DNA from 4 places in the Paenibacillus sp. FSL K6-0276 genome. Region 4 is predicted to be linked to each of the others. Evidence: predicted binding sites of a transcription regulator. Region 4 holds the regulator's gene; each other region holds the start of a gene.
The links. The regulator Rex, encoded in region 4, represses fermentation and respiration genes when NADH is low (regulators of the CRP and FNR family bind a similar motif). The targets are predictions, from matches to a motif close to TTGTGAAATATTTCACAA.

Region 1: MHH52_RS27215 (formate/nitrite transporter family protein) is a predicted target of Rex. The motif match lies at 786-803, and genes of this name have one in related genera.
Region 2: nirB (nitrite reductase large subunit NirB) is a predicted target of Rex. The motif match lies at 1,392-1,409, and genes of this name have one in related genera.
Region 3: MHH52_RS02425 (FAD:protein FMN transferase) is a predicted target of Rex. The motif match lies at 1,455-1,472, and genes of this name have one in related genera.

The regions. Positions count from the first base shown of each region.
Region 1 covers NZ_CP150276.1:5,767,115-5,769,320, reverse strand. The annotation lists gene MHH52_RS27220 (FAD-dependent oxidoreductase) at 1-630, shown strand, start outside; gene MHH52_RS27215 (formate/nitrite transporter family protein) at 908-1,735, shown strand; partial or broken gene MHH52_RS27210 (molybdopterin dinucleotide binding domain-containing protein) at 2,098-2,206, shown strand, end outside.
Region 2 covers NZ_CP150276.1:4,441,021-4,443,226, forward strand. The annotation lists gene nirB (nitrite reductase large subunit NirB) at 1-1,275, opposite strand, end outside; gene MHH52_RS21020 (hypothetical protein) at 1,504-2,206, opposite strand, start outside.
Region 3 covers NZ_CP150276.1:522,257-524,462, reverse strand. The annotation lists gene MHH52_RS02445 (hypothetical protein) at 1-122, shown strand, start outside; gene MHH52_RS02440 (ASCH domain-containing protein) at 320-733, opposite strand; tRNA gene MHH52_RS02435 (tRNA-Thr) at 823-894, opposite strand; gene MHH52_RS02430 (hypothetical protein) at 977-1,105, opposite strand; gene MHH52_RS02425 (FAD:protein FMN transferase) at 1,120-1,416, opposite strand; gene MHH52_RS02420 (DUF4234 domain-containing protein) at 1,573-1,914, shown strand; gene MHH52_RS02415 (DUF2752 domain-containing protein) at 1,927-2,206, shown strand, end outside.
Region 4 covers NZ_CP150276.1:4,168,170-4,170,375, forward strand. The annotation lists gene MHH52_RS19610 (amidohydrolase) at 1-548, opposite strand, end outside; gene MHH52_RS19615 (redox-sensing transcriptional repressor Rex) at 535-1,188, opposite strand; gene dinG (ATP-dependent DNA helicase DinG) at 1,322-2,206, opposite strand, start outside.

The DNA.
Region 1 (2,206 bases), 1.6 Mb from region 4:
AATACAGAACTCTTGAAAGGTCAAGTGGATATGCTGCCTAATGGCGCAATTCTGGTCAATGACTATATGCAGACTAGTTGCCCAGATGTGTATGCCGCTGGTGATAGCTGCGCGATTCATTACAACCCTACAGGTAAGCACGCTTATATTCCACTGGCAACCAATGCAGTACGGATGGGCACCTTGGTCGCACGTAACTTGGTGACAGAGACGATTCCTTATATGGGTACTCAAGGGACTTCTGGCATTAAGATTTATGAAGACAATATCGCAGCAACAGGTCTTACAGAAGAAGGGGCTAAAGCTGAGGGAATGGATGTAGAGACCACCATGATTATTGACAACTACCGTCCAGAATTCATGCCAACCTTCGAGCAGGTTCAACTAAAAGTAGTATTTGATCGCGTCACACGCCGCATTCTCGGAGCGCAAATCATGTCCAAAATGGATCTGACGCAATCGATTAACACAGTGTCTGTATGTATTCAAAATAAAATGACGATCGACCAGCTTGCCTTCATCGATTTCTTCTTCCAACCTCATTACAACAAGCCTTGGAACTTCCTGAATACAGTAGGTCTTCAAGCGCTGCCGACTACAGTACCAAGTAAAGAGGCTGTAACCGTTTAACGTAATTGCATAAGAACAATCCGTCGGATGAACCGGGGCCATTTATGGCTTCGGTTTTTTTGCGGTCGAAAAAGTGGTACTATTTACCTTTAAAATAATTTGGAACCTATTTTGACAATTGTAATTATGTATGCGTCATGCTAAATTTGACATGTCAGTGAAAACTTTCACTTAGTTTTTCATTAAGTGATAATTGTCACGTTAATGTGTTTTGTGACACGCTACAATGGTCATAAAGGAAAAAATTTTAAGTAAATAGATGAAGGGGATAGGAATCATGGCTTATAATAAACCGCAGCAGATTGCCGCAGTTACGGTCGAGAACGGCATAAAAAAGGCGCACAATCCTTTAAGCACCGTACTTATTCTGGGTTTTCTGGGAGGAGCGTTTATTGCGCTCGGATTTTTACTGGATATTCGTGTCATTGCTGGCGCACCGCAAGAATGGGGATCTATTGCTAACTTTATTGGGGCAGCAGTCTTCCCTGTTGGATTGATTCTAGTACTGCTTGCAGGTGGAGAACTACTGACAGGCAATATGATGGCCGTGCCGCTCGCTTTTATGGCAAAGAAGATTTCTTTCTGGGAAGTCGTCAAGAATCTCGTATTGATTACGCTCAGCAATCTAGCGGGAGCCTTGTTTGTAGCTTACTTTTTCGGTCACGTAGTAGGTTTAACCGCAGACGGTGTGTATTTGGAAAAAGTAGTGGAAATGGCTGGACATAAGCTTGAGGCTGGCTTCTTGCCGGCATTTGTTTCCGGTATCGGTTGTAACTGGCTCGTAGCTCTGGCGGTATGGCTCTGCTATGGAGCAGATAACTTCAGTGGCAAAATCCTCGGTATCTGGTTCCCAACAATGGCTTTTGTAGCTATCGGCTTCCAGCACGTTGTAGCCAACATGTTCTTAATTCCGGCTGCTATTTTTGAAGGGTATTTTTCATGGGGACAGTACTTTAGCAACTTTGTTCCGGTATGGCTAGGCAATCTGACGGGCGGTGCGATATTTGTTGCGGCAGCGTATTGGATGGCTTACTTGCGTAAAGAACCTGCGGCTATTCAATCCGTGAACAGCATGTCCGGTAGCGGTGTGAAGAAACACGCCTAACCTATCTTATAGAGCACTCCTTTGTATATTCGAGGGGTGCTTTTTGCTGTATAGACAAAACAAAATTCGCCGTGATGTATCCGAGCTCGGGGGAACGAAATCGGACGCACGGCGAATTTTAGAAGGGGGAGTGTTTCTAGGCTCTATTACCCCGACTTTTTAATAACGAATCACTTAATTTTTGAAATATAATAGAGTATGAGTTTCACACAATACATCATCCGTATATTTCTACGAGAAAAGGTTGTCATCTTTAAAGGGCGACAACGTCGTTTCTTTTTGTTTAGTCTGCTTTACGGACGACAGCGGCAACTATAAAATATAAATAGATAGTAGGAACAAGGGGAGGACTGCGGACGTGAACCACCTTCTCCAATGTAGAGAAACATCAGTAGCTGGAGAAGGGGCCGACCTTGCAGATTCATTCGAAGGATGCATTAGCTCGAGGGATCAGTGACGGAGATGAGGTTA
Region 2 (2,206 bases), 270 kb from region 4:
ATTACAGCCGCAGACGATTTCCTCGTCCGCCATAGCTTCTACGGATGTGCCCTTCTTGGCTCCACCACCGCAGCATCCGGTCCCCATAACCTCCGAATAAATCTCATCGGTCATAACCGCGCCTTGTTTTACTAATTTTTGCAGGTTAGCTGATTCCGTCACATCACCGAACAGAACCGCACCGACAATCACATTATTTTTAAGCAGAATTTTCTTATATGTTTTTTTCCACTCATCTTTACTCGAAATTACAGTATGTTCAGGGGAATCCATAAACTCACCCGCAGAAAATACGTCCACACCGGATATTTTTAATTTTGTGGAGACAACAGAACCTTCATAGGGCTTGGTATCACTACCGCACAAATGTTTAGCAAGCACCATGCCTTGCTCAAACAGTGGAGCCACTAGTCCGTAACACACTCCGCGATGCTCGGCACATTCACCGATGGAATATACATTCTGCATCGAGGTTTGCAAATAATCATCCACCACGATCCCACGATTTACGGTGATTCCGCTTTCTTTTGCCAAAGTCACATTCGGTTTGATTCCAACAGCCATTACCACAAAATCTGCCGCAAGCGTACTGTCATCACTGAAACGTAAACCATTTACTCTTTGTTCACCGGTCAATTCTACCGTTTGTTTGCCCATAGCAAATTTCACGCCTTGGCGCTCAAGCTCAGCTTGCAGCATCGAAGAGGCATTACGATCAAGCTGACGTTCCATCAGATCTTCCATCAAATGAACTACAGTAACGTCCATGCCAAGGTTCACAAGACCCTTTGCCGCTTCCAACCCAAGCAACCCTCCGCCGATTACAGCCGCTTTGTTATATTGTTTGGCTGCTTCTAGCATCGCGTCACAGTCCGAAATATCTCGGAAACCAACTACGCCTTCCTTTTCGCTTCCAGGCACTGGTAAAATGAACGAATTCGATCCTGTAGCAATAATCACTTTGTCGTAAGAGACTGCCATACCATTATCAGTAATAACTTGCTTCGAGCCTTCATCAATTCGTGTCACTGTTGTTCCAGTGTGCAGAGTAATATTATTGTCTTCATACCAGTTCCAGTCATTTAGGATGATATCATCAATAGTCTTGCTACCTTCGAGAACATAGGACAACATGATTCGATTGTAATTGGGATGAGGTTCACTTCCAATGACTGTGATATCATAAGCTCCACCCAGCTTCAAAATCTGCTCTATCGTACCTATGCCTGCCATACCGTTGCCGACTAATACTAATTTTTCTCTTATCGTTGCCATGGTTAGGTGCCTCCTCAAGCTTATGGGTTCTTGATTAATTTCGCGTCAATTATTCTCTTCATATTGGAATTATACATTTTAAAATTTAAGGGTGATTGTGATTACAATCACATTATTCGTGAATATTTTCACATAAATCTGTGACAATAATTATTGTCTATTTTATAGAAAAAAAAAGCTAGATCAACGATTCTGATCAACCGTTGATCTGGCTTAATGTACGATTTTTTAGCGTAAAGTCAATAAAATCTCCAATTCATCTTGAGGCCTGAGCTTCATATCCATTCCATCATCGAGTAGTTGTTTTCCGTTCACCTTCAACTTCCATTCTTCATTACTAAGAGGGGTATAATCGTTGACGGAAAGCACCTTTTTATTGTCATCGGCCAACTTTACCAAACTGCAGCTTTTTAGCAAATCCCTTACAGTTAAATCCTCTTTATATAACATAATATACGAATGATGTAAGTCTACTTCTACACTTCCACCGTTCAAAGTCAGCATAACAGTTTGAAGTGGTGCTTGATGGTCCTTCGACTTCGCAGTGAAGACTAGCTGTGAATCATACCCTACAGTATTATTCCAATCCGCATTCCCAATGATTAGACCGTCCATCTGAAGCTCCCAAACCATCCCCGACTCTAGTGAAAAATCCTTTACCGAAAGAATGCTTGAGTTATCCTCAGCAAATGTGGCGATATTACTACCTTTCAGTAGCTCCATGATCGTTATTCCATTTCTATAGCTCCCACTAAGTGACCTATCCGATGGTTTGGTAAGCAGTTCATTATCACCAATCCTTATCGATATCGTCGGTCCCTCTGATCCTGCCGCACTATTATTAGCATTACTATTACCGTCAGTGTTAGTAGAGCATCCACCTATTATGAATACGATAACTAATCCTAGCATCAACTTCCATAAATATCGT
Region 3 (2,206 bases), 2.5 Mb from region 4:
ATGAACGAATGCTGCTGTTAAACGACATCGTTGCTGCCCAAGCTGCCATCCATATGCGCAGATATCTCGGGCTGGATATTTCATCCTTTAAGAGCTATGAAGAGCAGTATCAGATTAAGTAAAGCTGCATAGAAGCTGCCCCCTCCCCCCATTCAATTAGCAAACAAAAAAACAGGCCTTACCATGGGAGCTGGCAAGACCTGAGAGAGAAATATACCACAAAACACTGGGGGGTGTTTGGTGTCTTCAATATAAACCTCGAACCTGAAAATAAGATGATGCTCACATGAAAATTACATTAAAAACATCAATTTGTCTTTCAGACTAGCTCCGGATGTTCCCACAAGCTTAATCTGCCTTTAGCCGGTATAGGATAACTCAGCGGAAGAACACCTTCGAGTTTCCAAGCAAAACGCCCTTCACTATAGTCGCCAAAATCATATTCATTCCCATTTATCCACCCCCTTAGGTCCGCCTCCGGTGTAACCTCATAACACCCCGTGAGCTGACCTGACGCAATAATGGCTCCTGTCGGCAAATTGTTCGCTGTATAGCCATGCTTCGCCAATATCGATTTGAACGGCTCCTGTTCACATACCTTCTTGTCTATCCTCATCCCGGCATGAATGCCTAACTCTCCGCGGTAGGCTATTCTCCATGATCGGGTTTCGAACTGTTTTTCACCGAGAGCAATCAACGTTGCCCAAGGCTGTCGTATCGTTAAACACCGCATGATATCCATCCCTTCATTCAATCCGGAATACACAGAAAAGTGCGGTCTCCAAAATCCCGGAATACCGCGCTGTATAAGCATTGTAAGAATGCTGGTGAAGGGAATTGAACCCCCGGCCTACGCATTACGAGTGCGTTGCTCTACCCCTGAGCTACACCAGCATGGGCTTTTTTTGTGAAACAAAATCTATTTATACAACGCTCAGAAAATTTTGCAAGTATATACGCCTAGAGACAATCACTCTTAATTTGCAAAGGTATAGCTGTCATTCGTTTTATTCAGCATTTCCTTGAAGCCAGAAGAAGCATACAGCTTCTTGTCCTTCGTAATAAACAAGACTTCCGCATTGGGAATGTTTTCTACGAATTTCAATCCCTCTTCGATATCTAGAAGGACCAAAGCTGTATCGATGGTATCAGCTCGGTCGACCGGTCTGTTACTATCGTTACACTGCTAATATTATTATCGACTGGATATCCAGTTTTCGGATTAATAATATGCGGATAAAACTTACCATCTTCAATGAAATATCGTTCGTAAATACCTTCGGTCACCACAGTCTTGTCATTTACGCGGATTGAACCGATTGGATTGCCTCGTTCCTCAGTAGGGTCCTGAATACCGATGTTCCAATCTTCTCCGGTGTTTCTATTCATAAATGCGACCTCATTTCTCTCTGTCATTTTCGCCCTTGATTGTAGCAGAAAAGAAGCTTCACTAAATGCGCAAAATTTCACGTTAGTAGTGATAACCTACAATAAAACACTAGAATTTTCAATTCCAATCACGTATCATGTGTACGAATGTAGAATTACACGAAACCGAAGGAGTTGATATTGTTGATCCAAAAACGGAGTATTGGTATGGCAATCCTTTTTACTTTTATCACTTGTGGCATTTACGGTATTTATTGGATGTACAAAATCTTTGAGGAATCCAGAATTATCAGTCGTGATCATGAAGGTAGTGCAGGGATAGATCTGTTATTAACGATTGTGACTTGCGGCTTGTATGGGTTCTTTGCGATTTACAAAGCAAGCTCCCGGTTGTACGAAGCGGATGTAGCTCGTGGAAATACATATGCTAATGATGATTCTATATTGCTCACAATTCTGTATGTGTTTGCTTCCATTATTTCAATTGCTATTATCCAGTCGAAAATCAACAAGTTTTTAAATTAATTGAATATTGTTATGTTGAGAGCAATAAAGCAATTAGACCGAAAACGACTCCTCCCTATTCTCATTCTTGGTGTAGTTGGTCTCCTTAGTATGGCTGCGAATGTCCTATTTCAAAAAAGCATTTGCCTCTTCATAAATGTATTTGGCATTCCAAGTCCTGCTTGTGGGATGACTAGGGCCTATATGAGTTTACTGCAAGGAGATATTAGAGCAGCATGGATCTATCATCCGTTATTCATCATGCCAATATTGATATGCGTACTCGCGTTTTATAAAAAATTAAGTCAGCCTA
Region 4 (2,206 bases):
ATCGTCGTAATTCTGCCGTCAGCCTTGCCATGCCAATTGCGTGCAAAAGATATCGCTTCCGCAAGCTTGTGATTCTGAACTTCCACTGGACATAGGCCTATTACGCCTCTCATCAATACGGAACGAATACCTGACAGTTCAACAACCTCAGCCACTCTATCCATATGATCGTACATATCCAGGAAGGTAGTAGTGCCACCCTTTAGCATTTCCAGTACAGACAAGGAGGTTCCCCAGTACACATCTTCTCCGGTGAACTTTTCCTCCATCGGCCACATCTTCTCCTGAAGCCACACCTGAAGTGCTAAATCATCTCCATAACCACGTAGTAACGACATAGCGGCATGACCATGCGTGTTTACTAGACCAGGCATGAACAGCAAACGACTGCCATCAACAACTTGCACACCATCTTCCATCAAAGGCTCTTCTTTTCCTATGTAAGTGATCAAATCATCTTCAATAGTCATATATCCACTCAGAACCGGCTCTTCCGTTCCCGGAGTAAGAAAACGTCCGCCCTTGATAATAGTTTTATTGCTCTTCATGTCCACTTTCTTCCTTTCCGTCTTTCAAATAATAAGCAAGGCTTTGCAAATCCGTTGTAAAATCGGCCGCATGAACCCTGATATTAGGTGGTGTTTTTAGAATCACTGGCGCAAAATTCAAAATCGCCTCAATCCCTGATTCAATGAGGATATCCGCTACATTCTGGGCTTCTGAATCAGGCACTGTAATAATCCCAATTCGAATGCCTTGCTCACGAATCGTCTTGCCTAGCTCCTCCATCGGTTGAACTGTAAGAGAGTTGATTTTCCGCCCAACCTTAGGTGCATATGAATCAAATACAGCGGTGATCTTCATGGTATCCTTCAAATAAGTATTGTAATTGGACAAGGCATGACCAAGATTACCTGCTCCTACCAAAGCCACGTTCAGTTGCTGATCAAGCTTCAAGATATGACGGATTTTCTCGATAAGATAAGATACATCATAACCAATACCTTTTCTACCGAAGTCGCCAAAATAAGCTAAATCTTTACGAATTTGAGCGGGATTCAGATCAAGTTTTTGTCCAAGTTCCTGAGAGGAAACGGTTAATATTTCACGATTCTGAAGATCATTCAAAAAACGCAAGTACACAGGTAATCTGCGAACGACGGCTTCTGATATTTTATCCGATTTCATAATATACCTCCTAAAATAAGTATTACTCTTTTCAAACCCTATCTAAAATCACTTCACCTCGTCTCAATGAAGAGCGGTATTCTGAATACCGCCCTTCATTGTAGAGTGAGTACTTAAACTGAAGACGAACGTTTCAGGAAACGCCTCCGTCCTCCAACCACTCTGCTATACGAGGAACCATTTGATCCGTAAGCATATGCTCCATTTTCGGGCCAGGCAACGAATAAAGGAAATACTTCCCATAGTGAGATTCGATAACCCTAGTATCATAAACAATAACAATACCCCGATCCTGCGCCGTCCGTACCAGTCTTCCAAATCCTTGCTTGAAGCGAATAACCGCCTGAGGAACAGACAACTTCATAAACGGATTCTTCTTCTGGGCTTGTAATAACTCAGACTTCGCCTCCGCTAGTGGGTGATTCGGCGGTTGGAACGGGAGCCTCACGATGGCCAGGCAGGTCAGCGCTTCACCCGGAATATCCACACCCTCCCAGAAGCTGCTTGTACCAAGCAGAACAGAGGCTGCACTGTCTTGAAAACGGCGGATCAGCTTGCTACGGCTGCCACCTTCCACGCCTTGACCTAGCACCGTGATCTCTTGTGAGGCTAGAGCCTCTTTCAGAGGATCATAAACCTGGCGCAGCATCTTATAAGAGGTAAACAGGACAAGCATCCGCCCGCGAGTTGTTACTGCCGCTTCCGCTAGCGACTGAACAAGTGTATCTACAAAACGTGCATCTCCCACACTGCCCTTCACACTAGGAAAATCACGCGGAATAACCAGCAGCGCCTGTTCCCGATACTTAAATGGAGAAGGTAGTAGCGATGTCATCAATCGCCCTTCTTCCGCAGCCTCATTTAATCCAAGATTATCAATCATAAACTGAAAAGACTTATCGACAGAGAGCGTCGCTGAGGTTAACACGATACTCTTCTTCTTGTCGAAGAACAGCTCCTTAAGCTGGGTACTAACATCAACAGGGACGGCATACAGCTGTAGCGATTTGCTGCGGTA